3 linked regions of the Sphaerotilus microaerophilus genome follow. The protein of the gene in region 3 interacts with the protein of the main gene of each other region in a pairwise test. Links are inferred from orthologs where the notes say so. Each region holds a gene or a part of one and is shown on either strand. Other genes may lie near its edges.

The links.
Region 1: the proteins of ndk (region 3) and NGK70_RS05205 interact in binary tests that used the Escherichia coli proteins (3 or more experiments, as listed by UniProt). The link is inferred for Sphaerotilus microaerophilus from one-to-one orthologs.
Region 2: the proteins of ndk (region 3) and NGK70_RS03750 interact in binary tests that used the Escherichia coli proteins (3 or more experiments, as listed by UniProt). The link is inferred for Sphaerotilus microaerophilus from one-to-one orthologs.

What each region holds. Positions count from the first base shown.
Region 1 is NZ_AP025730.1:1,187,999-1,197,784, reverse strand. Bases 5-2,951 are described here. They hold NGK70_RS05205 (uracil-DNA glycosylase), read right to left. Parts: upstream 1,886-2,951; coding sequence 1,124-1,885; downstream 5-1,123. Other genes in these bases: trpD (anthranilate phosphoribosyltransferase), read right to left, coding at 2,702-2,951; trpC (indole-3-glycerol phosphate synthase TrpC), read right to left, coding at 1,882-2,697; tuf (elongation factor Tu), read right to left, coding at 5-565. Also shown: more of tuf, read right to left, coding at 1-4; more of trpD, read right to left, coding at 2,952-3,736; NGK70_RS05190 (anthranilate synthase component II), read right to left, coding at 3,778-4,347; NGK70_RS05185 (hypothetical protein), read left to right, coding at 5,552-6,298; NGK70_RS05180 (AlpA family transcriptional regulator), read left to right, coding at 6,417-6,629; NGK70_RS05175 (ParA family protein), read left to right, coding at 6,672-7,547; NGK70_RS05170 (hypothetical protein), read left to right, coding at 7,531-7,791; NGK70_RS05165 (ParB family protein), read left to right, coding at 7,784-9,448; NGK70_RS05160 (DUF2857 domain-containing protein), read left to right, coding at 9,464-9,786. UniProt on the Escherichia coli protein: Excises uracil residues from the DNA which can arise as a result of misincorporation of dUMP residues by DNA polymerase or due to deamination of cytosine.
Region 2 is NZ_AP025730.1:864,287-873,899, forward strand. What follows is about bases 2,767-5,540. They hold NGK70_RS03750 (5-formyltetrahydrofolate cyclo-ligase), read right to left. Parts: upstream 4,565-5,540; coding sequence 3,968-4,564; downstream 2,767-3,967. Other genes in these bases: NGK70_RS03740 (enoyl-CoA hydratase), read right to left, coding at 2,767-2,871; NGK70_RS03745 (OmpW/AlkL family protein), read left to right, coding at 3,211-3,804; NGK70_RS03755 (hypothetical protein), read right to left, coding at 4,797-5,063; NGK70_RS03760 (lytic transglycosylase domain-containing protein), read left to right, coding at 5,497-5,540. In the rest of the region: NGK70_RS03730 (FAD-dependent monooxygenase), read left to right, coding at 12-1,172; NGK70_RS03735 (DsbC family protein), read left to right, coding at 1,251-1,985; more of NGK70_RS03740, read right to left, coding at 2,077-2,766; more of NGK70_RS03760, read left to right, coding at 5,541-7,491; NGK70_RS03765 (multifunctional CCA addition/repair protein), read left to right, coding at 7,521-8,783; NGK70_RS03770 (DUF2905 domain-containing protein), read right to left, coding at 8,746-8,937; NGK70_RS03775 (class I SAM-dependent methyltransferase), read right to left, coding at 8,948-9,613. UniProt on the Escherichia coli protein: Involved in the removal of 5-formyltetrahydrofolate.
Region 3 is NZ_AP025730.1:4,353,558-4,363,261, forward strand. What follows is about bases 6,815-9,679. They hold ndk (nucleoside-diphosphate kinase), read right to left. Parts: upstream 8,528-9,679; coding sequence 8,102-8,527; downstream 6,815-8,101. Other genes in these bases: pilW (type IV pilus biogenesis/stability protein PilW), read right to left, coding at 6,815-6,830; rlmN (dual-specificity RNA methyltransferase RlmN), read right to left, coding at 6,860-8,014; NGK70_RS18610 (pseudouridine synthase), read right to left, coding at 8,671-9,679. Also shown: ribosome biogenesis GTPase Der, read right to left, coding at 1-244; NGK70_RS18570 (outer membrane protein assembly factor BamB), read right to left, coding at 317-1,465; NGK70_RS18575 (YfgM family protein), read right to left, coding at 1,462-2,154; hisS (histidine--tRNA ligase), read right to left, coding at 2,241-3,602; ispG (flavodoxin-dependent (E)-4-hydroxy-3-methylbut-2-enyl-diphosphate synthase), read right to left, coding at 3,708-5,000; NGK70_RS18590 (helix-turn-helix domain-containing protein), read right to left, coding at 5,009-5,965; more of pilW, read right to left, coding at 5,958-6,814; more of NGK70_RS18610, read right to left, coding at 9,680-9,704. UniProt on the Escherichia coli protein: Major role in the synthesis of nucleoside triphosphates other than ATP. The ATP gamma phosphate is transferred to the NDP beta phosphate via a ping-pong mechanism, using a phosphorylated active-site intermediate.

The sequences.
Region 1 (9,786 bases), 3.2 Mb from region 3 along the record:
CTTCACCCAGGGGACCCTTGTCGCCTTCCAGCGCCAGCTTGGCCGAACCCTTGATGATCGGGGTGTCGTCGCCAGGGAAGTCGTACTTGGACAGGAGCTCGCGAACTTCCATCTCGACCAGTTCAAGCAGCTCTTCGTCGTCCACCATGTCGGCCTTGTTCAGGAAGACGATGATGTAGGGCACGCCGACCTGACGGCTCAGCAGGATGTGTTCGCGGGTCTGGGGCATCGGGCCGTCGGCGGCCGAGCAGACCAGGATCGCACCGTCCATCTGGGCCGCGCCGGTGATCATGTTCTTCACATAGTCGGCGTGTCCCGGGCAGTCCACGTGCGCGTAGTGACGGTTGGCCGTCTCGTACTCGACGTGGGCGGTGTTGATCGTGATGCCGCGCGCCTTCTCTTCCGGCGCTGCGTCGATCTGGTCGTACGCCTTCGCGGTGCCGCCAAACTTGGCCGACAGCACGGTCGTGATCGCCGCCGTCAGCGTGGTCTTGCCGTGGTCCACGTGTCCAATGGTCCCCACGTTCACGTGCGGCTTGGTACGTTCAAACTTTTCTTTTGCCATGTTTCGCGCTCCTGAGTGCGATCAAGGTAAGACTTCGCCGACCAACGCTTGGAATAGGTTGGTGCCCATGGCGCGGATCGAACGCGCGACCTCTCCCTTACCAAGGGAGTGCTCTACCACTGAGCCACATGGGCATCGACACAGGACTGAACACCAGCACCCCAAAGGACGCTCATCGCACAATCCTGTGCCGACCATTACCAACTCGCCACAAAACTGGAGCGGGAGGCGGGAATCGAACCCGCGCCATCAGCTTGGAAGGCTGAGGTTCTACCATTGAACTACTCCCGCCTCGCAGGCTACGCCGCACAAGGCGCAACCAACAAGACAGCAAGACCACTCAGGACCACAACACAACCAAGCCTGAATACTCACCGTCTTGCGACGACGTTTCGCTGGTGGAGGAGGCTGGATTCGAACCAGCGTAGGCGTAAGCCAACAGATTTACAGTCTGCCCCCTTTAGCCACTCGGGCACCCCTCCTGGGCGAGCCCATAACTTTAACACCATGCGGGTTTGAATTGCAAGCGTGTCGCTGGCAATTTGCTGTGACGGCGCTTCAGCGCCGAGTCAGCGACCAGTCCACCGGCTCGGCACCGCGCTCGCGCAGCAGTGCGTTGGCCTGGCTGAAGGGGCGGCTACCGAGGAAGGGCACCGGCGGGCGCCGCGCCGACAACGGCGAGGGATGGTTGGACATCAACACGCCATGCATCGGCCCGGCGGCGTGGATGCGCGGCGCCTTCTGCTGCGCGTGTGCCCCCCAGAGCAGGAACACCTTGGATGAACGATCCCGCGCCACCCCGTCGATCAGCGCATCCGTGAAATCAACCCAACCGGCTCGCGCGTGGCTGGCCGGACGATCGCGCTCGACGGTGAGACTGGTGTTGAGCAGCAGCACGCCGGCATCGACCCAGGGGCCGAGATCACCCGCCGCCGGCAAGGCGATGCCGAGGTCGTCGACCAGCTCGCGCCGGATGTTGCGCAGGCTGGGCGGGATCTTCACCCCTTCAGGCACCGAGAACGCCAGTCCCTGGGCCTCGCCGGGGCCGTGGTAGGGATCCTGACCCAGGATGACCACCTTGACCCGCTCGGGCGTCAGGCTGCGCAGCGCGCGCAGCGGGTCGGCCGGATAGACCTCGACTCCCTCGGCCCGACGCTTGTCCACCAGCGCGCACAGCCGCTGGCCGGCCGCGCTGACCAGGAAGCCCTGCGCCAGCTCCGCCCAGGCCGCGGGCAGGCCACCAAAGGCCTCGGCCAGGGGATGCCGCAAGCGGTTGTCCGGCAGGCCGCCCGGGGCCGCCTCGTCGTCGAACAGCCTCACGCGCCCGGATCCGCCGGCATCTCGAAGAGATCGGCCAGCGCCGCGCCCGGGTCGCTCTGGCGCATGAAGGCCTCGCCGACCAGGAAGGCGTGCACGTCGGCGGCGCGCATGCGCTGAACGTCGGCCCGGCCGAGGATGCCCGATTCGGTGACCAGCAGGCGGTTGGCCGGCACGTCGGCCAGCATGCCCAGGGTCGTGTCCAGCGTGACCTCGAAGCTGCGCAGGTTGCGGTTGTTGATGCCCACCAGCGGCGTACGCAGCCGTAGGGCGCGCTGCAGCTCCTCGGCATCGTGCACCTCGACCAGCACCGCCAGGCCGAGCGCCCGCGCGCAGTCCTCCAGCTCGGCCATCTGCGCATCGGCCAGGCAGGCAGCGATCAGCAGGATGCAGTCCGCGCCCATCGCCGCGGCCTCGACGACCTGGTAGGGGTCGACCATGAAGTCCTTGCGCAGCACCGGCAAAGCGCAGGCGGCGCGGGCCTCGCACAGGTAGGCGGCCGAACCCTGGAAATATTGCTCGTCGGTCAGCACGCTCAGGCAGGCGGCGCCGTGGCGCTCGTAGCTGCGGGCGATCTCGGCGGGGTGGAAGTCCGGCCGGATCACGCCCTTGCTCGGGCTGGCCTTCTTGATCTCGGCGATCACCGCGGCCTGCCCGGCGGCGATCCTGGCGCGCAGCGCGGCCTCGAAGTCGCGCCGGCCGAGCCGGGCCGCATCGGCCTGGATCTGCAGTTCGGCTTGGCCGATGCGCTGGCGCGCCGCGGCGATTTCCTCGTGCTTGGTCGCAACGATGGTCTTCAGGATGTCGGTGGCCATGGGGTCAGGCTCCTGCCAGTCGCTTCGTCGCGGCGACGAACTCGTCGCGCTTGCGGGCCGCGGCACCGCTCTCCAGTGCCGCACGGGCCCGCTCGATGCCTTCGGCCATGGTGGCTGCCACATTGGCCGCGTACAGACCCACGCCGGCGTTGAGGATCACGATATCGCGCGCCGGGCCCGGTTCGTTGGCCAGCACGGCGGCCAGCATGGCCTGGGACTGCTCGGGCGTCTCCACCTTCAGCGCGCGCCCACCGGCCATCGGCAGGCCGAAGTCCTCGGGGTGGATCTCGTACTCGCGGATCGCGCCGTCGCGCAGCTCGCCCACCAGCGTGGCCGCGCCCAGCGACACCTCGTCCATGCCGTCGCGGCCGTGCACCACCACCGCGTGCTCGGCGCCCAGGCGCTGCAGTGCGCGCACCTGGATGCCCACCAGGTCAGGGTGGAACACGCCCATCAGGATGTTGGGCGCGTCCGCCGGGTTGGTCAGCGGGCCGAGGATGTTGAACATCGTGCGCACGCCCAGCTCCTTGCGCACCGGGGCGACGTTCTTCATCGCCGGGTGGTGGTTGGGGGCGAACATGAAGCCGATGCCGGTTTCGGCGATGCACTGGGCGATTGCCTGCGGCGGCAGCGAGAGGCTCACGCCCATGGCCTCCAGCACGTCGGCGCTGCCGGAGCTGCTGGAGACGCTGCGCCCACCGTGCTTGCTCACCCGCGCGCCCGCCGCGGCGGCCACGAACATGCTGCAGGTGGAGATGTTGAAGGTGTGCGAACCGTCACCGCCGGTGCCGACGATGTCGACCAGGTGCGTGCGGTCGGCCACCGGCACCTTGACCGAGAACTCGCGCATCACCTGCGCGGCGGCGGTCAGCTCGCCGATGGTTTCCTTCTTCACCCGCAGGCCGATCATCAGCGCGGCCATCACGGTGGGCGACATCTCGCCGGTCATGATGCGCCGCATCAGCGTGAGCATCTCGTCGTGGAAGATCTCGCGGTGCTCGATGACGCGCGTCAGGGCTTCGGTGTTGGAAATCGTCATGTCAGGCTCCAGGCGTTTTTCAGCACAGGTTCGGCTCAGGGTCAGCGCATCTGCAGGAAGTTCTTCAGCAGCGCGTGGCCGTGCTCGCTGAGGATGGACTCGGGGTGGAACTGCACCCCCTCCAGCGGCAGCGAGCGGTGGCGCACACCCATGATCTCGCCGTCGGCCGCCGTGGCGGTGACGACCAGGTCAGCCGGCAGCGTGTCGCGCGCGATCGCCAGCGAGTGGTAGCGGATCACGCTGAACTGCTTGGGCAGCCCGGCGAACACGCCCTGCTGGTCGGTGGTGATGGTGTCGGCCTTGCCGTGCATCTGCACCTTCGCACGCACGATGTCGCCGCCCAGCGCCGCGCCGATGCTCTGGTGGCCCAGGCACACGCCCAGGATTGGCAGCTTGCCGATGAAGTGGCGGATCGCCGCGATGCAGATGCCCGCCTCGGCCGGCGAGCAGGGCCCGGGCGACAGCACCAGGCGGTCGGGCTTCAGCGCCTCGATCTCGGCAATCGAGATCTCGTCGTTGCGGTGCACGCGCACGTCTTCGCCGAGCTCGCCGAAGTACTGCACCAGGTTGTAGGTGAAGCTGTCGTAGTTGTCGATCATCAGGAGTCTCATGATTTTAAGTCCTTGATTTTATTGAATATTTTCATTACACACGGACCCCATTACACACTTCATTACACACATCGGCGATCGATTGCGATGGAGGAAGCGCACGCAAGTGCTGGCACAGGGTAGCAACGGGTTTTGAGTGAAGCCGCAGAGTGCGCCAACGCGGTGTGCCGAGGAAGCGTTTGCGCCGGCATGGCTGGGACAAGTGCGCAGACAAGACGGGCAAGCTTGTACCCCACGGCGGCGCAGCGCGCGGGGCATCAGTTCGACGACGGGGTTGGGATGCTAAGGGCATCGGGCAATCTCCTCAAATCTTGGAGCCGCCGTGCCGGGAAGCCTTCTTGAAACCTTGCCTGCCGGTACGGCGGCAAGGTGCGGTCAAGACCGCAACGACATGCCGCTTCCTATTGGAAGCGCCACCACAGAGCGATGTTGGTCGAAGCAGTACGGGTCATGGTCAGACCAAAGTATTGAATTAAAAAGCTAGAACCCAGTCCGAGCGCACAGGAACGGAATTCCAATAAAACCTTCGGTATTTTACCACGAGCATGGCAGGCAAAGTCCACTTCTTAACAGAACGGCGAGATCACCTTGGACGTCGCCAAGTCAGCGCACTAAAAAAGGGACGAGCGGAAGAGGACCTGGGTATTCGACCTGCGCTGGACAAAGCCGACATAGCCCCCGTCGCTGGCTGTGGGCGTCGTAAGCGCCCCGCCTGCTTGATGGAACTGAAATGCATCCCGAGAAGCGATGCGAGGACGGCTGTCCCACAGTGGAAGCCAGCCGCGTGGCTTAGCCCGTAGATGCTATGTCGATATATCAGGATGCCGAAACAAGCATGACATGCGCGGATTTCTCCAAGTCCCTCTAGACGTGGAGCAGCGGATGCAATCCCGTGCGCCTTGTGAAACCGTGGGGATATCAGACCATATCGAATCGGTCTTGATGGGCTTGACGCACCCCATGACGCTGGCACCGTGAGCGCCATTGTCGAGCGTGCTTCTTCCTTGTTACTCGACGGGCCGGCAACTGGTCAATTCTTGCACATCGAGCAAGAGAGAACCACCTGTGACGGGTGCCATGATCTCTTCTGTCCATGTTCCAGGGCATCGCCCCAGGCATCAACCACAGGCATAACGACACAACAGCCCCTTGGCGGGGCAAGAAAGGAGCCGGTGACGTAGCGCTTCCGAAAGGAGACGAAAACATGCACAAGGAGCCACCACTATCAAAGGTGTTCTATCGTCCCATCGAAGCTGCCATACGGTGGGCTGGGTTGTTGCGGTACGAGGCGGTGATCGTCGCATCGATCGCATCACCGCGTTGTCTGCCGCAGATGTTGGACTGCCCGCGATGGAACGAGTGTCGGCTGTACTCGGAACGCATCTACGACGGTATCCTCAACGCCGAACTGCCCTTCGGCAAGAACGGGATCACGCTTAATGACCCAGATCTGGTGAGTTCACCCGATCTGACCGTCCGCCATGTCGATCTGAAGCGGTGGATGCGCACCCACTATCCCGAGCATCGGCCGGGATTTCTGTTCAGTCGGGGCGAGCGCATGGTGCATCCCTTCATCACCATCGAAACAGGACAGGCAATCCTGCTGGAACGGCTGGCTCTGCAGGCCGCGCTGGACCATAGCCGACGCGAGATGCGCGAACTGCAACAGCAACACGAAGTCTTGCTAAAGCAGTCCGCCGTACTGCTGGCTCCCAAGCAGTGCGTGATCAGTGATCGGGCGGAAACTACATACCTGAACATCATCGGCGGCATGCTGACGCTGATGCTGAGCCAATCCCCATCCGGCGTGCCGTACTCCAGCTTCAAGACGCAGGAGGCCATCGTCACCGCATTGCTCGCCCACTATGGCGGCACCATGGGCATCACGGAGCGAACCTTGAACGGCAAGTTCGCCAATGCCAGGAAGAATGTCCGTAGCGCAGCCGCGTGAATTCTTCCATCTTGTATGTGCAGTCGCGGAGATTGCATTTGCAATGTTTTTCCGCAGCCATGTCTATTGAATAGAGGTCACGCCAACAAACGCCACTGAGCGTTCAGGAGTGACCGCCATGTCGCAAATACCTGTACTGCCACCGCACGAGCGCCGCATCCTGCGGCTCGATGAAGTTGAAGCGAAGTCCGGCTTCAAACGCGCCCACATCTACAACCTGATGAAGAAGCGCCAGTTTCCGCAGGCGTTGCGCCTGGGCGTGCGCGCCGTGGGCTGGGATTCGGTCGAGATCGACCAGTGGATCGCCGAACGCCTCAACAACCGGACCTGACCCGCTCCCCCTCGATTTTCCCATCGCCAAACGGAGAGCGCCATGCAGGTCGTATCCATCATTTCAACGAAAGGCGGCGTAGGCAAGACGACTACGGCCGCCAACCTCGGCGGCCTCGCCGCGGACGCGGGGCTGCGTGTGCTGCTGCTCGATCTCGACGTGCAGCCGACCTTGTCGTCCTATTACGAGCTGGCACACCGCGCTGCCGGCGGTATCTATGAGTTGCTGGCGTTCAACGAACGCGCCCTCGATCAGTTGGTGTCCCGCACCATCATCGCGGGCCTGGACCTGGTGCTCTCGAACGATCACCGGGGTGAACTGAACACGTTGCTACTGCACGCGCCAGACGGACGCCTGAGACTGCGGCACCTGCTGCCGGCGCTGGCGCCGCTTTATGACCTGGTGCTGATCGACACCCAGGGTGCACGCTCGGTGCTGTTGGAGATGGCGGTGCTCGCCTCTGACCTGGCGCTGTCGCCCGTGACCCCGGAAATTCTCGCTGCCCGCGAACTGCGACGCGGCACCATGCAGTTGCTGGAGGACATCGCGCCATACCGGCACCTCGGCATCGAACCGCCATCCCTGCACCTGCTCATCAATCGCGTCCACCCCGTGTCCGCGAATGCACGGATGATCCAGCAGGCGCTGCGCGACCTGTTCCAGGACCATGCCGGCATATGCGTGCTGGGCACCGACGTGCCGGCCATCGAGGCCTATCCGCGCGCCGCAACCCGCGGCCTGCCGGTGCATCGCGTCGAGCATCGCCAGCCGCCGGGCAGAGTTGCGCCCGCCGCGCTCGACACCATGCGCGCGCTCGCTGGCGAATTGTTCCCTCAATGGCAAGACAGATTTGCCCACGTTTCCGGCCGTCCTCCACGTTCTATTGAAACCGGGAGGTCGCATGGCGAACGCACATGAATTGGCCCGTGGCCACAAGCGGCTGCGCGCCCTGATCGAGTTTGCTGTGAGCGAAGGTTGGCACGTCAAGCGCACACGTGGCGGACACCTCAAGTTCACCAAGGCCGGCTGCGCCACCATCTACACCAGCTCAACAGCGAGCGACTACCGGGCGGATCTCAACGCCCGTGCACAGATCCGCCGCGCCGAGCGCGAGGCCCGCATGGCCCGGGCCGTCAACGCCGAGGGATGTGGTCATGGCTGAGATGACCTCCCAGGACATGGCCGGCAAGCTGCTTGCCGCCGGGTTCGAGCGCAGTGGGCCATCGGCCACGGCCTTGAGCGACCCGATCGCCGACACGCCGATGGTCGTGACGCTGGACCAGTTGCGGCCCTACGACCACGACCCCCGCAAAAAGCGCAACTCGGCCTACGATGAAATCAAGGCCTCCATCCGAGAGCGCGGCCTGGACGCGGCGCCAGCGATCACACGCCGTCCTGGCGAGGCGCACTACATCATCCGCAACGGCGGCAACACCAGGCTGGCGATCCTGCGTGAACTCTGGGCGGAGACCAAGGACGAACGCTTCTTCCGCATATCGTGCCTGTTCCGGCCGTGGCCTGCGCGCGGAGAGATCGTCGCCCTGACCGGGCACCTCGCCGAGAACGAACTACGCGGCGGCCTCACGTTCATCGAGCGCGCCCTGGGCGTCGAGAAAGCCCGCGAGTTCTATGAAGCTGAAAGCGGCACCACCCTGAGCCAGTCCGAGCTGGCCCGCCGCCTGGCCGCCGACGGCTTCCCAGTCCAGCAGTCGCACATCAGCCGCATGGCTGACGCGGTGCGCTACCTGCTGCCCGCGATCCCGACCGTCCTATACGGGGGCCTCGGCCGCCACCAGGTCGAGCGGCTGTCGGTCATGCGCAAAGCCAGCGAACGCACGTGGGAGCACTATGCCAAAGGCCGCTCCCTGCCGCTGGACTTCGACAGCTTCTTTCTGGAGGCGCTGTCGCAATTTGATGTCCAGCCCGACGAGTTCTCGCCGCCGCGTGTGCAGGACGAGTTGATCGGTCAGATGTCCGAGCTGCTGGGCATCGACTACGACGTGCTCGCCTTGGACCTGACCGAATCCGAGAGCCGCCACCGCGCCCTGGTCAGCGACCCAACCCCGCCATCGGCGCCGCCGGCATTGCCCGAGCCTGGGGCCATCGCACGGCCGCCGATCGAACCGGCACCGCCCCCCACTACAACTGCACCTTCTGCGGGCCACTCTGCCGACGCGCCGACAAGGCCCCGGGACGATGGGGCCCCGAGCGAGGCATCCGCAGCCAGCCCTGCGGCAGCGAATGGCGGTCTGCTTGACGAGCACATCATCTCTCCGGCACCCACGACGGAGCGGCTCCAGTCCATCCAGCGCATGGTCGCCGACCAGTTGGGCGATGCGCTGCCGCCCGACTTCTCGGCCAACGTCTTGCAGTCGATTCCCGTGCAGGCCGGTGGCCTCTATCCCATCTCGGACATCTGGTATATCGACCCTGGCCTCGACACACCCGACCGCCTGCGCATCCACATCGCGCAGTTCGCGCGCGAGATCGCGGGCGAGGCCGACCTGGACGCGTGTGTCGAGGATCGTTCTGATGGCATCGGGTTCACGTGTCGTGCCCCAGCCCAGGCTTCGTCGCCGCTCGCACGCGCCGTGCTCGCACTACTGGTTTCCCTGGCCGGTCAGCAGCCAGCCGGCGTCGGCTTGGACAGCGGGCAACTCATCACAGACCTGCCAGCGCTGTTGCACGGCCAGGGTCAACGTCGTGACGGCGGGGCCCGGCGATTGAGCGACACCGCGCTGGTCAAGCTGTTTCGTCTGCTGCGGCTGGCCCGGCGCCTGCTGGATCTGGAAGCCGGCGCTGTCGGTCCTGGGATCTGAGCGAGGGAGGCCTGCATGTCCGCACCGAACCCACTCAACCAGGCCGTCATCGCGCAGGCACTCTACGACCTACGCAACGGGCAACTGCGTCGCTGCAAGGCGATGGGGTTCGGCGAGGAAGAGCTGGATGCGCTCAAGCATCCGGCGCTGATCAGCGTGCTGGCCAATGCCAACGTCTCCTGGTGCTCTGTCTCGGTGAACCGGGAAGTGCTCCGGCGATTGCTCAAACAGGCGCAGGACGTGGAGAAGGAGATCGCCACCGTCGATCGCATGCTGCGCCTGGGTGCCAGTACCGAAATGGTGAGCCGCTTCTACGGGCTGACACATCAGGAAGTCGC
Region 2 (9,613 bases), 3.5 Mb from region 3 along the record:
AATCCGCCGCCATGAGTCCTGCCTTCGATCCCGCTTCCGGTGCTGCCGTGCACGAGGTGTGCATCCATGGCGCCGGCGCCGTGGGTGCCAGTCTGGCGCTGGCCCTGTCGCGCCGCGGCATCCCGGTGGCGCTGGTGGATGCCAGCCTGTCCCGCCCTGCCGCCGGGGAATCCGCCCGCGAGGACGTGCGCGCCTATGCGCTCAACAACGGCTCGGTGCAGCTGCTCAAGGCGCTGCGCGTCTGGGACGCGCTGCCCGCCGATGCCCGCACGCCCGTGCTGGAGATGGCGGTGGCGGGCGATGCCGGCGGCGCGATCGGCTTTTCCGCCTGGCAGCAGGCGGTGACCGAGCTGGCCTGGATCGTCGATGCGGGCGCGCTCGACCGGGTGCTGGCCGAGGCGCTGCGCTACGCGCCGCATGTGCACCGGGTCGCCGCGCCGGTGGCCGCGCCGCTGCAGGCCATCTGCGAAGGCCGTGCCTCCGCCACCCGCGCCGCGCTGGGCGTGGCCTTTGACCAGCAGCCCTACCACCACACCGCGGTGGCGGCGCGGCTCGTCAGCGACCAGCCGCACCACGGCGTGGCGCGGCAGTGGTTCCAGCAGCCGGGCATCCTCGGGCTGCTGCCCTTCGACCGCCCGCAGGCCGGCCACGGCTACGGGCTGGTCTGGTCGCTGCCGCAGGAAGAGGCCCACCGCTGGCTGGCCGCCGAGCCGGCCGAATTCGAGGCCGCACTGAATGAAGCCACCGGCGGCGCGGCCGGGCGGCTGACGCTGGCCTCGGCGCGCGCGGGCTGGCCGCTGGTCACCGGCCGGGCCGAGCGCTGGAGTGGCGAGGGCTGGGTGCTGCTGGGCGACGCGGCCCATGCGATGCACCCGCTCGCCGGCCAGGGCCTGAACCTCGGCCTGGCCGACGTGGCCTGCCTGGCGCCGCTGCTGGCCGACGCGCGGGCGCGCCGCCCCTGGCGCAGCCTGGGCGATGCCCGCACGCTGCGCGAGTACGTGCGTGAGCGCGCCGCGCCGACGCTGGCGATGTCCGGCCTGGTCGACGGCCTGTGGCAGCTTTTCTCGCGCGAGGAGGCCCCGCTGAAGGAACTCCGCAACCGCGGCATGAGTCTGGTGGATCAGCTGCCGCCGCTCAAGCGCTGGCTGACCCGGCAGGCGCTGCACGGCTGAGCCGGCGCCCCACGCCCGACCCGATCCGACCCCGGCCCCCGCCCAGTCCCTTCTCCCGCCCGATCCCAGGAACCCCCGATGAAGCCCTCCCTCCTGTCCCGATCCCTGCTCGCTGCGGGGGCGTTGGCGGCCCTGGCGATCGGCGCCGTGCGCGCCGACGAGGCCGACATCCGCAAAACCCTGGCCGAGCGCTACCCGAACCTGCCCAAGGTCGACGAGATCCGCCCGGCGCCGGTCAGCGGCCTGTGGGAGCTGCGCTTCGGCACCGAGCTGATGTACAGCGACGCCAAGGGCAACTACCTGATCCAGGGCGCGATCATCGACACCGCGGCCAAGCGCAACCTCACCGAGGAGCGCATCGAAAAACTCAGCGCGATCGATTTCGGCAGCCTGCCGCTGAAGGACGCCATCGTCTGGAAGACCGGCAGCGGCAAGCGCCGCATCGCCGTGTTCGCCGACCCGAACTGTGGCTACTGCAAGAAGTTCGAGCGCGACCTGCAGGCGGTCAAGGACCTGACCGTCTACACCTTCCTGATCCCCATCCTGGGTGGCGACTCGCCCGAGAAGTCCAAGGCCATCTGGTGCGCCAAGGACAGCACCGCCGCCTGGCGCAACTGGATGATCGAAGGCACCAGCCCGCCGCGGGTGATGGGCCAGTGCGACAGCGCCGCGCTGGAGCGCAACCTCAACCTCTCGCGCAAGCACCGCGTCAACGGCACGCCGGCCATCGTGTTCGAGGACGGCAGCCGCGCGCCGGGCGCACTGTCGCCGGCCGAGATCGAGAAGCGCCTGGCCGCGCCGGCCAAGTCCTGACGCAGCCGTCGGCCCCGACGTGAAGAAGCCCGGCTCGGCCGGGCTTCTTCGTTTCCAGTGTTTCCAGCAGGGCGACGAGGCGCCCCGGGGTTCAGCGGTGCGTGAAGTTCGGCGCCCGCTTTTCCAGGAAGGCGCCCATGCCTTCCTTCTGGTCGGCGCTGGAGAACAGCGCGTGGAAGAGCCGTCGCTCGAACAGCAGGCCTTCGGCCAGCGGGGACTCGTAGGCGCGGTTGATGCTCTCCTTGGTGGCCATCAGCGCCAGCAGCGAGTAGCCGCACATCGCCTGGGCGGCCTTGGCCGCTTCGGCGTGCAGTTCGGCAGCCGGCACCACGCGCGAGACCAGGCCGGCACGCTCGGCCTCGGCGGCGTCCATCATGCGGCCGGTCAGGGCCAGGTCCATGGCCTTGCTCTTGCCCACCGCGCGCGGCAGGCGCTGCGTGCCACCCGCGCCGGGGATGATGCCCAGCTTGATCTCGGGCTGGCCGAACTTCGCATTGTCGGCCGCCAGGATCATGTCGCAGGCCATCGCCACTTCGCAGCCGCCGCCCAGCGCGAAGCCGCTGACTGCGGCGATCACCGGCTTGCGCACCTGACGGATGGTGTCCCAGTTGCGCGAGATCAGGCCCCGGCGGTAGGCGTCGGGGAAGTTGAACGGGTTCATCATCGCGATGTCGGCGCCGGCCGCGAAGGCCTTCTCGCTGCCGGTGACGACGATGCAGGCGACGCCCTCGTCGGCGTCAAGGGCCAGCAGGGCGGCGCCCAGCTCGTCCATCAGCGCGTCGTTGAGCGCGTTCAGCGCCTTGGGGCGGTTCAGGGTGATCCAGCCGTAGCGCAGCGGCCCTTCGCCGCGGGTCTCGACCAGGATGTTCTCGTAGGCAGTGCTCATCGTTGAAGGTCCTCGCTCGTGCTGCTGCAGTGTAGCGACGGGGAGACTATACGAGCGCCCCGGGGTCGGCACCGTCGGCCGCGGGACATGGGTTATTCCCTAGTGCTGTGCTCGGTTTGTCGATGGGCCGCCACGGTGGGACTGGGATTTGCGCGAAATGTCGCGTGCGCGCATCACTTCGGCGGGTGCGGGCTGACCTGGGTCAAGTCGCCGGCCGCGTGAACCGTCGCTCTGGCGCGACTTGCGTTTCCGCAAGATGACAAAAGGCCCGCAGCGGTGCAATGCATGCCAGACCCGGACACATCGACCGGGCTCCCACCTACCCCATTGGAGTTGTCCATGAAGAAGCTCAGTCTTGCTCTGCTCGCCCTGGCCGCCGCTGCCGTTGCTCCCGCCGTGAACGCCCAGGCCGCTGGCGATCTGGTGGTGCGTGCTCGCGCTGTCTACATCGATCCGGCCGACAAGGACACCATTCCGGGAGCGGAAGTTTCCGTGAGCACGAAGACGATTCCGGAAGTCGATTTCACGTATTTCGTCGCTCAGAATGTCGCCCTGGAACTGATCCTGACCTATCCACAAAAGCACGATGTCAAGATCAATGGTGCCAAGGCCGGTACGCTGAAGCACCTGCCGCCGACCCTGACGGCTCAGTATCACTTTGCGGGCATGGGTGCCTTCAAGCCCTACGTCGGTGCTGGTCTGAACTACACCCGCTTCTCGAATGTTGAACTTGGTGGCCTCGAAGTCGACAAGAACAGCTTCGGTCTGGCGGTTCAGGCTGGCTTGGACTTCGCATTGGACAAGAAGCTGTCGCTGAACGTCGACGTGAAGAAAGTGCAGATCCGTACTGACGTGAGCGCTGGTGGCGCCACCCTGGGCACCGTCAAGGTCGATCCGTGGCTGTTCGGCGTGGGCGTTGGCTACAAGTTCTGATCGCCTGATCCCAGGTTTTCCGAGGTTTCCGAGGAGGGGGCCGCCGCTCGTGTGAGCGGTGCTGCACCAGGGCCGGCCGCAACAACGGGGGTTGTTGCGGCCGGTTTTCTTTTGTGGCGGCGACAACCCCCCCGCGCCATTGACGCAGGGGGCTGATGGACGCTCAGGCGTCGTTCTGCCAGAACACGCCGTCCTCGGTCAGCATCGCGTCCAGCGGCACGTCGTGCGGCTCGGCTTCGAGCCAGGGGATGTAGCCGTGGCCGAAGCCGATGCCGGCGGTGTAGGGCATGGGATTGAGCGTGGCCAGGGTGCGGTCGTAGAAGCCGCCACCATAGCCCAGGCGGATGCCGCGCGCGCCGAAGCCAACGCAGGGTGCCAGCAGCAGCTGCGGGTGGAACTCCTCCGTGTCCTTGGGCTTGAGGATGCCGAAGGCGTCCTCCTCCATCGGGCAGCCGGGGTACCAGACGTGGAAGCGCAGCTGCTTGGTCTTGCGGTCCATCACCGGCAGGCCGATGCGCCGCTCGGGGTCGGCCTCGCTCCAGCGGTACAGCGCGGGCAGGGCGTCGAACTCGCCCTTGATGGCCCAGTAGGCGCCGATGGTCTTCTCCGGCCGCGAGAGCAGCCACACGCGCAGCACCTCCTGCAGGTAGACGCTGCGCTGGTGGCGGTCGCTCATCGCCTGTCGCTCGGCCTGCAGCTGGCGGCGCAGGGTGAGCTTGTCACGGGGCGGCTCGGGCAGTTTGAAACCGGTCAGGCTCATGGCAGTCAGGCGAGGGCAGGGCGAATGGCTGCCGATTGTGCGGGCCGGGCCTCGCCGGGGCAAACCTGCCGGGGCCGAAAACCGCCGGGTGTTGTGCTGCGTGAAGGAATGCACAAGAAAAAACGGGCGATGCCCTGGGGCACCGCCCGTGCAAGAAAGGCGGCACAGATGCCAGCCTATCGATCAACGGGGGGGCAGCGAACCCGGCGGGCGGGTGTTGCTCACAGGGAACTCAGATCTTCGGCGTGGCCGGGCGGTCGTCCTGCGCCAGCCGGGCCTGGCGTGCGGCACGCTGGCTGGTGATGACCACCGGCTCCAGCACTGTCACGCCAGCCTGCGCAACGGCTTGCGTGGCGGCGCCGGGAGCCGGGTTTGCGCCCGAGGCGCTGCGCCCGAACTCGCCGGCCAGCGGCAGCAGGCACAGCGCCGTGGCCATGGCGGCGAGCGTGGCGGCGAAGGCGCGGTCGTTGCGGCGGTTGGCGTTCAGGTGGGCGTTCATGTGGGGCTCCGGGGGTTTCTTGTGGCGATGGAGGCACTGTAGGCAGCCGGGTCGGGCGGGCCCAGCCGATTGCGACGAACGCGGTTCTGCGCCGATGAACGGCGTCCTGGGCGGATGAATGCACGCGTCGGGTGACACGCTGCAACCCCTTCGGCGCCGCACGGCCCGGCAACTGCGCTACAACCTGGGGATCCACCCGCCGTGTGAGCGGTGGGCGCCTCGATCCGGGTGCCTGCCGCCACCGGGCTTGCCGAGTTGAAGAACGACCACAACGATGACTGTGATGAACCTGATCCGGCTGCGCGCAGGGAGCGCGGCGATGCTCCTGCTGACCTCCCTCGGCCCCGCCTGGGCCCAGGCCACCGGCCCCGACGCGGGGCAGGACACGTCGCGCGCCGGCACACCGGCCGCCTCCGCACCTGTGCCTGTGCCCATGGCCGCACCTGTGGCGGCACCCACGACCGCGCCCTCACCTGTGCTGGCTGGCCTGGACGCCCGCGTGGTCGATGCCCAGGACGCCTGGCGTAGACGAGACCGTGCCCGCCTGGTCGAGCAGCGCGACGTGCTGGCCGCGGCGCGCCACCCGCTGGCCGCCTGGGCGGACTACTGGGAGCTGAACCACCGCCTGAACGAGGCCCGCCAGGAGGAGCTGGAGGCCTTCTGGGCGCGCTGGCCCGGCACCTATGTGGAAGATCGCCTGCGCAACGACTGGCTGCTCGAACTCGGCCGGCGGCGCGACTGGGCCCACTTTGCCGCCGAGTTCCCGCGCTTCAAGCTCAACGACGACCGCGAGGTCACCTGCTACCAGCTGCTGCAGCGCCACCAGGCCGGCGAGGATGTGCGCAGCAGCGCGCGCAGCACCTGGTACGCCCAGCGCGATGCCGACGATGGCTGTGCCTACCTGGCCGCCACGCTGCTGGAGGCCAAGCGCTTCACGCCGGCCGACGTCTGGCAGCGTGCCCGCCAGGCCGCCGAGGCGGGCCGCCCGCGCGTGTTGAAGCAGGCGGTGGCGCTGCTGCAGGCGGAGGCGCCGGCGGACAAGATCGTCACCGAGGCCTACGAACAGCCGCAGCGCTTCCTGGCCAAGAAGGCCTCGGCGGCGACCCGCCCCGCGGCCGAGCTGACCCTGATCGCGCTGGTGCGCCTGGCCAGCAGCGACCCGGCCGCCGCCGCCCAGGCGCTGCAGGAACGCTGGCAGGCCGCGCTGCCGCCCGAGGCCGCCGCCTGGGCCTGGTCGGCCGTGGCCAAGCAGGCGGCGTGGAAGCTGCTGCCCGAGGCGGACGGGTGGTTCCAGCAGGCCGCGGCGCTCTCAGCCCCGGGCCAGAGCGGCCGGGCGATGGAATGGAGCGACGACACGCTGGCCTGGCGCGCCCGCGCGGCCCTGCGCAGCAGCACCGACGCGCAGCGCTGGCGCCGCCTGCTCGACGCCGTGCAGGCGATGAGCGCGGCGCAGCAGGCCGACCCCACCTGGATCTACTGGAAGGCCCGCGCGCTGCAGGCCACCGCCGAGGCCGGCCCCGAGGGCGATGCCCGGCGCGTGGGCGCGCAGGTGCTGCTGGAGCGCATCGCCGGCCAGTACCACTTCTACGGCAAGCTGGCGGCCGAGGAGCTCGGTCGCACCCAGGTGCTGCCGGCCCGGCCGGCACCGCTGAGCGCCGCCGAGCGCCAGCGCGCCGAGCAGGACCCGGGCCTGAGCCGCGCGCTGATGCTGATCGCCCTGGGCCTGCGCAACGAGGGCGTGCGCGAGTGGAACTTCAGCCTGCGCGAGCTGAGCGACCGCGAGCTGCTCGCCGCTGCGCAGCGGGCCTGCGACCGGGAGATCTGGGATCGCTGCATCAACACCAGCGAGCGCACCCGCGGCGAGATCGACATGGCGCAGCGCTTCCCGACGCCCTTCCGTGCCGACGTGCTGGCGGCGGCTCAGGACCGTGGCGTCGAGCCGGCCTATGTCTACGGGCTGATCCGGCAGGAGTCGCGCTTCGTCACCGATGCGCGTTCGTCGGTCGGCGCCTCCGGGCTGATGCAGGTGATGCCGGCCACCGCGAAATGGACCGCCAAGCGCCTGGGTGTGCCCTTCACGCAGGAGATGATCACCGACAAGATGACCAACCTGCGCATCGGCACCGCCTACCTGAAGTTCGTGCTGGACGACTTCGGCGGCTCGCAGGCGCTGGCCGCCGCGGCCTACAACGCCGGGCCGAACCGCTCGCGGCGCTGGCGCGAGGGGCCGGTGCTGGAGGTGGCGGCCTGGGCCGAGAACATCCCCTTCAACGAGACGCGTGACTACGTCAAGAAGGTGCTCTCCAACGCCAGCTACTACGCCGCGCTGATGGGTGGCCGGACCGCCGTGCAGCTGCGCCCGCGCGTGGCCGTGCCGATCGGCCCGCGGGCCCCCGATGCGCCGGCCGAGAACAAGGACCTGCCCTGACCCCGGGATCGAATGTGGACGTGATGGCGATGCAGACCTACCTCGTGGGCGGCGCGGTGCGTGACGAGCTGCTGGGCCGCCCGGCCGGGGACCGGGACTGGGTGGTGGTGGGCGCCACGCCCGAGCAGATGGTGGCGGCCGGCTACCAGCCGGTGGGGCGCGACTTCCCGGTCTTCCTGCACCCTCGCACGCACGAGGAGTACGCGCTCGCGCGCACCGAGCGCAAGACCGCGAAGGGCTACCACGGCTTCGTCTTCCAGACCGGCGAGGGCGTGACGCTGGAGGACGATCTGGCGCGGCGTGACCTGACCATCAACGCGATGGCGCGCGACGAGGCGGGCCGGCTCGTCGACCCCTGGGGCGGCGCGCGCGACCTGGCCGACCAGCGCCTGCGCCACGTCGGCGAGGCCTTTGCCGAGGACCCGGTGCGCATCCTGCGGCTGGCGCGCTTCGCGGCGCGCTGGCCGGAGTTCCACGTCGCCCACGAGACGATGGCGCTGTGCCGCCACATGGTGGCGATGGGCGAGGCCGACGCGCTGGTGCCCGAGCGTGTCTGGCAGGAGCTCTCGCGCGGGCTGCTGGAGCCCCGGCCCTCGCGCATGATCGAGGTGCTGCGCGAGTGCGGCGCGCTGGCGCGCCTGCTGCCCGAGGTGGAGGCGCTGTTCGGCGTGCCGCAGCGGGCCGACTACCACCCCGAGATCGACACCGGCGTGCACACGCTGATGGTGATCGACATGGCGGCGCAGCTTCAGACGGCGTTGCCGGTGCGCTGGGCTGCGTTGGTGCACGACCTGGGCAAGGCCACCACGCCCGCGCACGTGCTGCCGCGCCACATCGGCCACGAGCAGCGCAGCCTGGACCTGCTCGGCCCGCTGTCGCAGCGCCTGCGTGTGCCGGTGGACTGCCAGGGCTTGGCCGAGCTGGTGGCGCGCGAGCACAGCCACGTGCACCGCTGCGAGGGCATTGGCGCGGCGGCGCAGGTGCGCCTGCTGGACCGCTGCGACGCCTGGCGCCGGCCGGAGCGCTTCGAGCAGATGCTGCAGGCCTGCGAGTGCGACGCCCGCGGCCGCCTGGGCTTTGCCGATCAGCCCTATCCGCAGGCCGAATTTCTGCGCGCGGCCTTTGCCGCGGCCCGCAGCGTCGACACCGCGGCGATTGCAGCGGCGGTGATGGCCCGTGGCCAGCGGGGCCCGGCCATTGGCCAGGCTCTGCACGCCGCGCGCAGCGAGGCGGTGGCTGCGGCCGCAGCCGAGTTCAGAGCCAGCGACCGATCAGCGTCGCGATCAGGCTGATCAGCACCGCCGAGCCGAACGGGAAGTACCACTCCCGCCCGCCGACGCGGAAGCTGAAGTCGCCGGGCAGCCGGCCCAGGCCGATCTTCTCCAGCCAGCCGCGCAGGCCGTTGAACACCACGAAGGCGGCCAGGGTGATCAGCAGCCAGCGCATGGAGCTCGGCTCAGAGCGTGTGGCACCGATCGCCCTGCGCGAAGCCGATCGGCTCGAAGTCGCTGCCCGGCGCGCCCAGGGCCAGCACCTTGAACAGCTCGCCCATCTCGTGCTCGGTGACCAGCTTCATCGCCATCGCGCGTTCGCGCAGGTCGGCCACCTGCAGGTCGTCCATCAGGCCGCAGTTGAAGAGGAAGCGCGCCTGGCTGGTGTAGCCCAGCACCGGCAGGCCGGCGTCCTGGGCGGCCAGCGCCATCGCGGTGAAGTCCACGTGGGCGGTCAGGTCCTTGAGGCCCACGGCCACGAGCGGATCGGCGTCGGCCTGGTGGCCACGGTGGCACATCAGCGTGCCGCCGGTGCGCTGCGGGTGGTAGAACTCGTGCTCCGGGAAGCCGTAGTCGATGAAGAAGGCCGCGCCGCGCCGCAGCCGCTGCGCCAGCGTGCGGATGAATCCCGCGGCGATGCGCGGCAGCTCGGTCACGGTGCCGGGCACGAAGGGGCCTTCGACCGGCAGGCGCAGCTCGGTGGGGCGGTCGGCCCAGGCGAACGATCCGTCCGCACCCACCGTCACGCCGCGCTCGAACCAGTGCTCGCCGTCCCAGTGCAGCAGCGCCACCGGCATCGCATCGAGCACTTCGTTGCCGACCACCACGCCCTCGACCGCCGCGGGCAGTTC
Region 3 (9,704 bases):
CGGCCACCGCCTGGCGGGTCTGCTTGGCCATCTCCTGGAAGATGCCAGCGTCCGAATCGGGCTCGAAGCCGCCGGTGTCGATCACGATGAACTCGTGGCCAGAGACCTTGCCGTCACCGTAGTGGCGGTCGCGCGTCAGGCCGGCGTAGTCCGCCACGATGGCGTCGCGCGTACCGGTCAGGCGGTTGAACAGGGTGGACTTGCCCACGTTGGGTCTGCCCACGAGGGCAATGACGGGTTTCATGCAACAGGTCCGCAAGTCAGGGAACGGGAAAAAGGGCCGGTGTGGCTGCGCGCGCTCGGGCGAGCGGCGCGTTCACTCCGGCCGGAAGGCAAACAAACCGCCCTTGCGGGTGACTGCCAGCACAGTGGTCTGAGAGCGCACCAGCGCCGCGACGACGGGGCTGCCGTCGGTGGGCAGACGCAGTTGCGTCTCGCCACGCTCGCGGCCGAGGAAGTGGATCCAGCCCTCGGCATCGCCGAACAGCACCGTGCTGCCCACGGCCAGCGGCGCACTCAGGCCGCGGTGGCGCAGGCGCTCGGTGGTCCAGGCGAGGTCGCCGCTGCTGCGCTTCCAGACGCTGATGCGGTCGTTGGCGTCGGCCGTGTAGACCTGGTCGGCATCCACGGCCAGGCCCTGAAAGCCGCCCTGGTTGCGCGACCACAGCAGGCTGGCGCGCTCGGCACTCAGGCAGCCCACCGCCACCTGGAAGGAGCGCACGCAGACCGTCTCTCCTGCGCGTGCAGCCGGGCCGACCAGGTCGGCCAGCCGCTCCACCTCATTGGTGCCACGCGGCGTGGCCAGCAGCGTGTCGCTGCGCACCGTGCCCTGCAGCGGATCGAGCCCCACCAGCCGCGACCCCACGCCCACCAGCAGTGTGTCCTTGTAGGGCAGCAGCACGCCCGGCTGGCTCAGGGCCAGCGGCTCGCCCGGGCGGGCGTAGGTCCAGAGCCGGCGCCCGTCAAGCACGTCGTAGGCCGACACGCTGCGGTCCACCGCGAGCAGGAACACCCGCCCTCCCGCGACCAACGGTGCGGTGACCACCGGCGAGGGCAGCGCGATGCGCCAGCGCTCCTGCTTCGCGTCGGCCACCACCAGCTCGTTGGCGTCGGTCACCACGGCCGCAAAGCGGCTGTCCGCACCAACGCCAGCGAGCACCCGCCCGCGGATGCTCACGCGGCTGAGTTCGGCACCGCTGGTCGCGTCAAGGGTGACGATCTCGCCGCTGCGCGAGGCGAGCAGGAAGCGCCCCTCCACCACCGCCACGCTCAGGTGCGGTGCGGGCGTACCCAGACTGCGCTCCCAGACCTGCTTGCCGGCGATGCGCGGCGTGTAGGCCTCCAGCGGCGTCGGCGGCGGCTTGTCGGCCGAGCAGCCGGCGAGCCAGAAGGCCGACAGCAGCACGCCCATCCCGAGCGCCGCGCGGATCACGCCTGCGCCCACGGTGCTGCCCGCGCGGCTCACGGCTTGGTCCCGCCAGCGCTGGCCGCCGCTACAGCGGACGCCCCGCCGGTCGGCGCGGCCCCCAGCGAGACCAGCTTGGCCTCGACGAGGCGGCGGTAGTCGGCCGTCGGCTCCATCGCCTTGAAGGCCTGCTGGTAGGCCGCGATGGCCTCGTCGCGCTTGCCCTGGGCCAGGCGGATGTCGCCACGGCGATCGGCCGCCAGCGCGGCGAAGGCCTCCGGCAGGTCACCGGCCAATTGGGCCAGGGCCTCGTCGTACTTCTTCTGGTCCATCAGCACGCCCGCCAGGCGCAGCTTCGCAACGGTGCGGTACTCGGCGTCAACGCCCTTCTCCGCCGCCCAGCCCAGCGTGCCACGGGCCGCGTCCACCTGGCCCTTGTCGAACTGCAGGCGCGCCGTCAGCAGCGCACCCTGGGCGGCGTAGGTGGTGGAGGGGAAACGCTCCTGCAGGTCGGCGAAGACCTTGGCACTGCGGCCCAAGTCGCCCACCTGCACCGCACGGTCCAGCTCGCCGAACATGCCGCCGGCCTTGGCGGCCTGGTCGCGCTGCCACCACTGCCAGCCCATCCAGCCGGCATAGGCGGCCAGGCAGAGCGTGATCGTCCAGGTGATCAGGTTGCCGTAGGTGCGCCAGAAGTGCTTGAGCTGGTCAAGCTGTTCCTGTTCTTCGAGATCGAGGGAGGTGGCCATGCTGGAAGGTCTCGCGAAAGGGTCGCGCGAATGAAGGAGGCGGCGCGATTATCGCGGCGCCCGGTGAGGAGGGTGGCAGCGCCCGCTCAGGCACGCAGCAGGGCGGCCCAGGCAGCGGGGTCGGCCACCGGGTGCAGGGTCTGCTGCGGCCCGGTGGACTCGCTGCAGGGCGCCTGGCGCAGCGCCTTGACCGCCACCATGCCCTGGGCCAGTTCGTCGCCGCCGAAAATCAGCGCCCAGCGGGCGCCGCTGGCATCGGCCTTCTTGAACTGGGACTTGAACGAGCCGCCGCCCGCGTGCATCTGCACCGCCACACCGGCCGCACGCAGCGCATCGAGCAGCACCATCGCCTGCGGCAGCGCCGCCGCGTCGGGGAGGATGGCATAGGCGTCCGGGCCGCTGCCCGGCACCGGCACGGCGATTTCCTGCAACAGCAGCAGGAGCCGCTCGATGCCCAGGCCGAAGCCGATGGCCGGGGTGGGCTTGCCGCCCAGCTGCTCGAACAGGCCGTCGTAGCGCCCGCCCCCGCAGACCGTGCCCTGCGAGCCGAGTTGCTCGGTGACCCACTCGAACACCGTCAGGTTGTAGTAGTCCAGGCCGCGCACCAGGCGTGGGTTGATGCGGTACGGCAGCCCGGCCGCATCCAGCACGGCGCAGACCGCCGCCAGGTGCGCCTTCGACTCGTCGCCCAGGTGTTCCTGCAGCTTCGGTGCGGCCTCGACCAGCGCCTGCATCGCCGGGTTCTTGGTGTCCAGGATGCGCAGCGGGTTGCTGTGCAGGCGCCGCCGCGCGTCCTCGTCGAGCTGGTCGGCGTGGGCCTCGAAGTAGGCGATCAGCGCAGCGCGGTGCGCGGCGCGCTCGGCCGGCTGGCCCAGGCTGTTGAGTTCCAGCCGCACGTGGCAGTCGGCCCCGTTGCCGACCTTCAGGCCCAGCGCCTGCCAGAGCTGGCGCAGCATCAGGATCAACTCGGCATCCACGTCCGGGCCGGCGAAGCCCAGCGCCTCGACATCGAGCTGGTGGAACTGTCGGTAGCGACCCTTCTGCGGGCGCTCGTGGCGGAACACCGGGCCGATCGACCACACGCGCAGGGGGCCGTTGTACAGCGCGTTGTGCTCGACCATCGCCCGCACGATGCCGGCGGTGATCTCCGGGCGCAGCGTCAGGCGGTCGCCGTTCATCGCGTCTTCCCAGGAGTACATCTCCTTCTCGACGATGTCGGTGGCCTCGCCGATGCCGCGCACGAACAGCGACGTGGGCTCGACGATGGGCGTCATCAGGGACTGGTAGCCGTGGCGCGCCAGCACGGCCTGCACGGTGTTTTCGAACCAGCGCCACAGCGCGGAGTCGGGCAGGCGCTCCTTGCGCGGCACGCCGGCCGGCAGGATGTCGTTCATGCCCTTGACGGCGAGCAGCTTCTCGGGGGCGGCGGATTTGGAGGGTTCGGCCATGGCGGAAACGGCAAAGGGGCCTGCGTGGCGGCAGGCCGGGTCATTCGGTGGCATCAGGTGGCGGTGGCAGCGTCGGCCGCAAAGGCTGCGGCAGTGCCCGGTACCTCAATGCGCGTCGGTGGCCGCGCCGAAGCGCCGCTCGATGTAGCGGTCGACGATGGCCTGGAACTCGGTGGCGATGCCCTCGCCACGCAGCGTCAGCGCCTTTTCACCGTCGATGAAGACGGGCGCGGCCGGTGCCTCGCCGGTACCGGGCAGGCTGATGCCGATATCGGCGTGCTTGCTCTCCCCGGGGCCGTTGACGATGCAGCCCATCACCGCGACCTTGAGGCGCTCGACGCCCGGGTACTTCGCGCGCCAGACCGGCATGCTGGCACGCAAGTAGTCGTCGATCTGCTTGGCCAGCTCCTGGAAGGTGGTGCTGGTGGTGCGCCCGCAGCCTGGACAGGCGGTGACGCTGGGCACGAAGGTGCGCAGGCCCAGCGCCTGCAACAGCTCCAGCGCCACCACCACCTCCTGCGTGCGCGCCTCGCCGGGCTGCGGCGTGAGGCTGACACGGATGGTGTCGCCGATGCCCTGCTGCAGCAGCACCGCCAGCGCCGCCGCCGAGGCCACGGTGCCCTTGGTGCCCATGCCGGCCTCGGTCAGACCCAGGTGCAGCGGATAGTCGCAGCGCTTGTTCAACTCCTGGTACACCGCGACCAGATCCTGCACCCCGCTGACCTTGCAGCTGATGAGCACCTGGTTCGCGCTCATGCCAAGCTCCACCGCGTAGGCGGCCGAGTCGAGGGCCGACTGGATCAGCGCCTCGTACATCACCTGACGGGCCTCCCAGGGCCGGGCGCGGGCGTGGTTCTGATCCATCAGGCGCGCGAGCAGGTCCTGATCCAGGCTGCCCCAGTTGACGCCGATGCGCACCGGCTTGTCGTGGCGCAGGGCGGCCTCGATCATCATGCCGAACTGGCGGTCGCGCTTGTCACCCTTGCCGACGTTGCCCGGGTTGATGCGGTACTTGGACAGCGCCGCGGCGCACTCCGGGTGCTGCGTCAGCAGCGTATGGCCGTTGTAGTGGAAGTCGCCGATCAGGGGCACGTCGACGCCCATGCGGTCAAGCTGCTCGCGGATCGCCGGCACGGCCTGCGCCGCCTCGGGCGTGTTGACCGTGATGCGCACCAGCTCGGAGCCCGCCAGCGCCAGCTCCTTGACCTGAATGGCCGTGCCGATCACGTCCACCGTGTCGGTGTTGGTCATCGACTGCACGCGCACCGGCGCATCGCCACCCACCGTCACCACGCGCGAGCCCCAGGCCACGCGGGCCTGCAGGCTGCGGCGCGCGGCCGGCTCGCCGAGCGGGATGGGGGCGGCCTCGGCCGGCTGCAAACTTGCTTCGTCCGCCATCGCGGGCCTCACTTCAGTTCCAGGCGCGCGACGTTGTCGCGCGTGAACGGCTGCAGATCCACCGGCTGGCCGTGCAGGCTCACGCGGGTGCCATCGGCGTTGCCGATCTTGAGCTTCATCGGCAGCGCCCCATTGAGCCCCACCGCCTCGCCCGGCAGCAGCATGCGCGACAGCAGCGCCGCACCGTTGGCGTCGCGCACCTCGACCCAGGACTCCGCCGTGGTGCGCAGCACCACCGAGCCGGACGCTGCCGCCACGGGCGCCGAGGCGCTGGGCTCGTCCTGGGGCGCGGAATGCACCGTGTCGACCACCGCGCTGGGCACTGGCGGGGGTGCCGTGGACGCCGCCGACGGCGCCAGCAGGCCAACCGCCGACGCGGCCACCGACGGCACTGCCGAGGCCGCCTGCACCGCCAGCGCCACGCCGGAGGCAGACAGGTCCGCCGCCGTGCTGGCTGCCGCGTCCGCCCCTTCGGCCACGCTGCCCCCCACCGCGGTGAACATCGTGCGCAGCGGCGGCGCGAACCAGAACAGCAGGGCCAGCAGCAGCAGCAGCACCGGCGCGATCACGGCCGGGCGCAGCCAGTTCGACACCCCTGCGGTCATCACCCGGCTGATCGGCTCGCGGTACGGTGTGGCCAACCCGCGCGAGACGTTCTCCAGCGCCTGCGGCGCCTGGGCGGTGCTGGGCAGCGCGGCCAGGACGGGCTGCGCGTCGATGCCCAACTGGCGGGCCACCGACATCGACAGGCCGCGCACGAAGGCCGTGCCCGGCAGCTGGTCGAACTGGTCGGCCTCGAGCGCCTCGAGCTTGCGCACCGGCACCTTCAGCAGCAGGGCGAGCTGGTCCAGGTCCAGTCCCTGCGCCTCGCGCGCGAGGCGCAGCAGGGTCCCGGCAGACGCACCCGCAGGCTCGGACACGGGTCCGGGCGCTACAGCGATGGCGGTCGGGTCGACGTCAGTCATCAAACTTTCCTTGCTCATACGCGGTGGTTTCCCGCGCGTTCGGGTAGCGCGAGCGCAGCTGCTGGCCCCACTCCTCGGCGCCGGCCAGGTTGCCGCGGCGGCGCTCGATGCGTGCGGCCAGCCACAGGGTCTGCGCGTTCACCAGCTCGGGCACCTGGTTGACGCGCTGTACATAGAAACGCGCCCGCTCCGCCTCGTTGCGGCGCAGCAGCACCTCGGCCAGCTGGAAGGCGGTGGAGGGGTTGCCCGCATCGATCTCGTAGCTGCGCAGCAGCAGTCTCTCGGCGGTGGCCAGGTCGCCGGCTGCGGCCTCGCACACGCCCTGCGCCAGCAGGGTGCGGCTGGCCTCACGGTACTGCGGCACCGCCAGGGCCGCCTCGAACCGGCTGCGGGCCTCCGGGAAGCGCCGCTGCCGGCAGAGGTACCAGCCATAGTTGTGCAGCGCATCGGCATCGTCCGGGCGCAGGGCGAGTGCACGCCGGAAGCTGTCCTCGGCCAGGGCATGCTCGCCCAGGCTGGCGTAGATCAGGCCGCGCAGGTTGTAGGCGCCGGCGTTGTCCGCATCGATGGCCAGCGCCCGCTTGACCTCGTCCAGCGCGGTCGCAGTCTGGCCCTGGCTGAAATAGGCCGAGGCCAGCTCCAGCCGGATGCGCGCCCGCTTGGCCAGGTCGGTCTCGTCCGACGCGGTCACCAGGTCGCCACGGCCGCCCAAGCCACCCGAGGGGGCTGGCGACGCCGCACTGGTGCCCCCCTCGGACATCGCGACGCAGCCGGTCAGGGCCATCGACGCAGCGCAGAGGGCCGGCAGCACAAGCCGGCTGGCACGTCCTGCGAAGAGGATCAAGGCAACCTGGCGCAGTGACATCGACATTCCTTCCTGCATGGCATCAGGCATCAAGCATTGGGCGCACGGGCGGCCGCGGCGCGCGGCAGCGGGCCCCGCACCAGGAGGCGTTCCTGCACGCGGGTGCGGTCCTGCACCTCGCCGGCGAGCTGGCCGCAGGCGGCGTCGATGTCGTCTCCGCGCGTGCGTCGCACCGTCGTGACGATGCCACCGTCCATCAGCACCTGGGCAAAGGCCTGCACCCGCTCGTTGGGCGAACGGCGCAGGCCCGACTGCGGGAAGGGGTTGAAGGGAATCAGGTTGAACTTGCAGGGCAGGCGACCCACTGGGCCGCGCGCCGACACCAGCGCCAGCAGCGCGCGCGCATGGGCATCGCTGTCGTTGACGCCGTCGAGCATGCAGTACTCGAAGGTGATGAAGTCGCGCGGCGCGCGCTCCAGGTAACGTTGGCAGGCCGCCAGCAACTCGGCCAGCGGGTACTTGCGGTTGATCGGCACCAGCTGGTCGCGCAGCGCGTCGTCCGGCGCATGCAGCGACACGGCCAGCGCCACCGGCAGGTCCTCACGCAGGCGGTCCATCATCGGCACGATGCCGGAGGTGGACACGGTGAGGCGGCGGCGCGACAGGCCATAGGCATGGTCGTCGAGCATCACGCGCAGCGCCGGCACGAGCGCGGCGTAGTTCTGCAGTGGCTCACCCATGCCCATCATCACCACGTTGGTGATGACGCGCGGATCGGGGCCCGGGCGCGCCGCACCAGCGCGGCGCAGGCTGCGCTCGGCATGCCAGAGCTGGGCCAGGATTTCGCCTGTCGTCAGGTTGCGGGAGAAGCCCTGGTGCCCGGTGGAGCAGAAACGGCAGCCGACTGCACAGCCGGCCTGGGAGGAGACGCACAGCGTGCCGCGGTCGTCCTCGGGAATGAACACCGCCTCGACGGCGTTGCCCGCCCCCACGTCGAACAGCCACTTGACGGTGCCGTCGGCCGAGCGGTGCTCGGAAATCACGGGCAGCGGGCGGACCTCGGCCACGCCGGCCAGCTTGGCGCGCAGCGATTTGGCGAGGTCGCTCATGCGGTCGAAATCCGCCTCGCCACGCTGGTGGACCCAGCGCATCAGCTGGACGGCGCGGAAACGCTTCTCGCCGAGCGAGTCGCAGTAGGCGGCGAGGCCGTCGAGATCGAAATCGAGGAGGTTGACCGCGGTCATGGGCAGGGATGCAGGTAGGAGCGCACTGTAACGACTTGCGCGCCCCGACCGCGCCGCTGGATCAGCGGCCCGCAGGGGCCAGGGGATTCAGCGGCTGTAGACGTTCATGCCGGGGAAGAAGAACGCCACTTCGACGGCAGCGGTTTCAGCCGCGTCGGAGCCGTGCACGGCGTTGGCGTCGATCGAGTCGGCAAAGTCGGCGCGGATGGTGCCCTTGTCGGCCTTCTTCGGGTCGGTGGCGCCCATCAGCTCACGGTTCTTCAGGATGGCGTTTTCGCCTTCCAGCACCTGGATCATCACCGGGCCGGAGATCATGAAGTTCACCAGGTCGTTGAAGAACGGGCGGGCCTTGTGCACGGCGTAGAACTGCTCGGCGTCGGCACGCGACAGCTGCACCAGCTTGGCGGCAGCGATCTTCAGGCCGGCGCCTTCAAAGCGGGCGTAGATCTGGCCGATGACGTTCTTGGCGACGGCGTCGGGCTTGATGATGGACAGGGTGCGTTCGATGGCCATGGAGAGCTCCTGAAAAAATGAAGCAAGGCGGCACCTGCCGCCTTGCAAGGCAAAGCCGTTGATTTTAGCCCGCGGCGCCGGTCAGTCCGGTGACGCTGGAGCGCCGCCACGCGCTGATGCGGTGAGCCTGGGCCCCGGACCGATCAGCGCCGACGGCCGCCGCCGCGGTTCTTGCCCTGGCCACCACCGGGACGGCCGAAGTAGGCATCGGCCCCGATGTAACCCACCGAGGTCTGCATCGGGTCGGGCTGCTTGGGCTCGCCCTTGCGGCGCGGCTCCGGGCCGGACCGGGTGTCCTGGTCGGACGGGCGGCCAAAGCCTGACACGATGCGCTTGGAGCCGGTGGCAAAGCGCCGGTCAAAGGTCTGCTCCAGCGGGTTGGGGATGCGCAGCGGGATGTCGTCGTCGTAGTCATCGCCGCGGGTCTCGCGCTGGTCACGCGGCTCGCGGGTTTGCTCGCGCGGATCGCGTGTCTGATCGCGCTCGAACTGGCCCGGCTGACCGCCATTACCGCCGCCGAACTTGCCCTGGCCCTGGCCCTTGCCGCGCTGCTTGCCCGGCCCTTGCTGGCCCTGACCCTGGCCACGGCCGCCCTGCCCGCCCTGGCCACCACCACCCTGCTGGCCCTGCTGCGCCCCCTTGGGCCCGCCGCCACCATGCTGGGCACCGCGCCCGCGGCCCTTGTCGGAGCGCTCGCCACGCTCCGGCCGCTCGCCGCGCCCGCCCGGCTCTCCACGCGCGCCCTGCTCGCCACGCGGCCCCTGGTCGTTGCCGGCCAGGCGGCGGATCTGGCGCACGTCCTCGTCATCGAGCTCGACCCAGACGCCGCGCTTGAGCCCGCGCGGCAGCACCACGGTGCCATAGCGGATGCGGATCAGCCGGCTCACCGCCATGCCCACGCTTTCGAAGAGCTTGCGCACCTCGCGGTTGCGGCCCTCGGTGATGACGACGCGGTACCAGTGGTTGGCCCCTTCGCCGCCACCATCCTCGATGGACTTGAAGGCAGCGGCCTGACCTTCGATCTCGACCCCGGTGAGCAGCTTGTCGCGCGCCACCTCGTCGAGCATGCCAAGCACACGCACGGCGTACTCGCGCTCCACGCCGAAGCGCGGGTGCATCAGCTGGTTGGCCAGGTCACCCGAGTTGGTGAACAGCAGCAGGCCCTCGGTGTTGATGT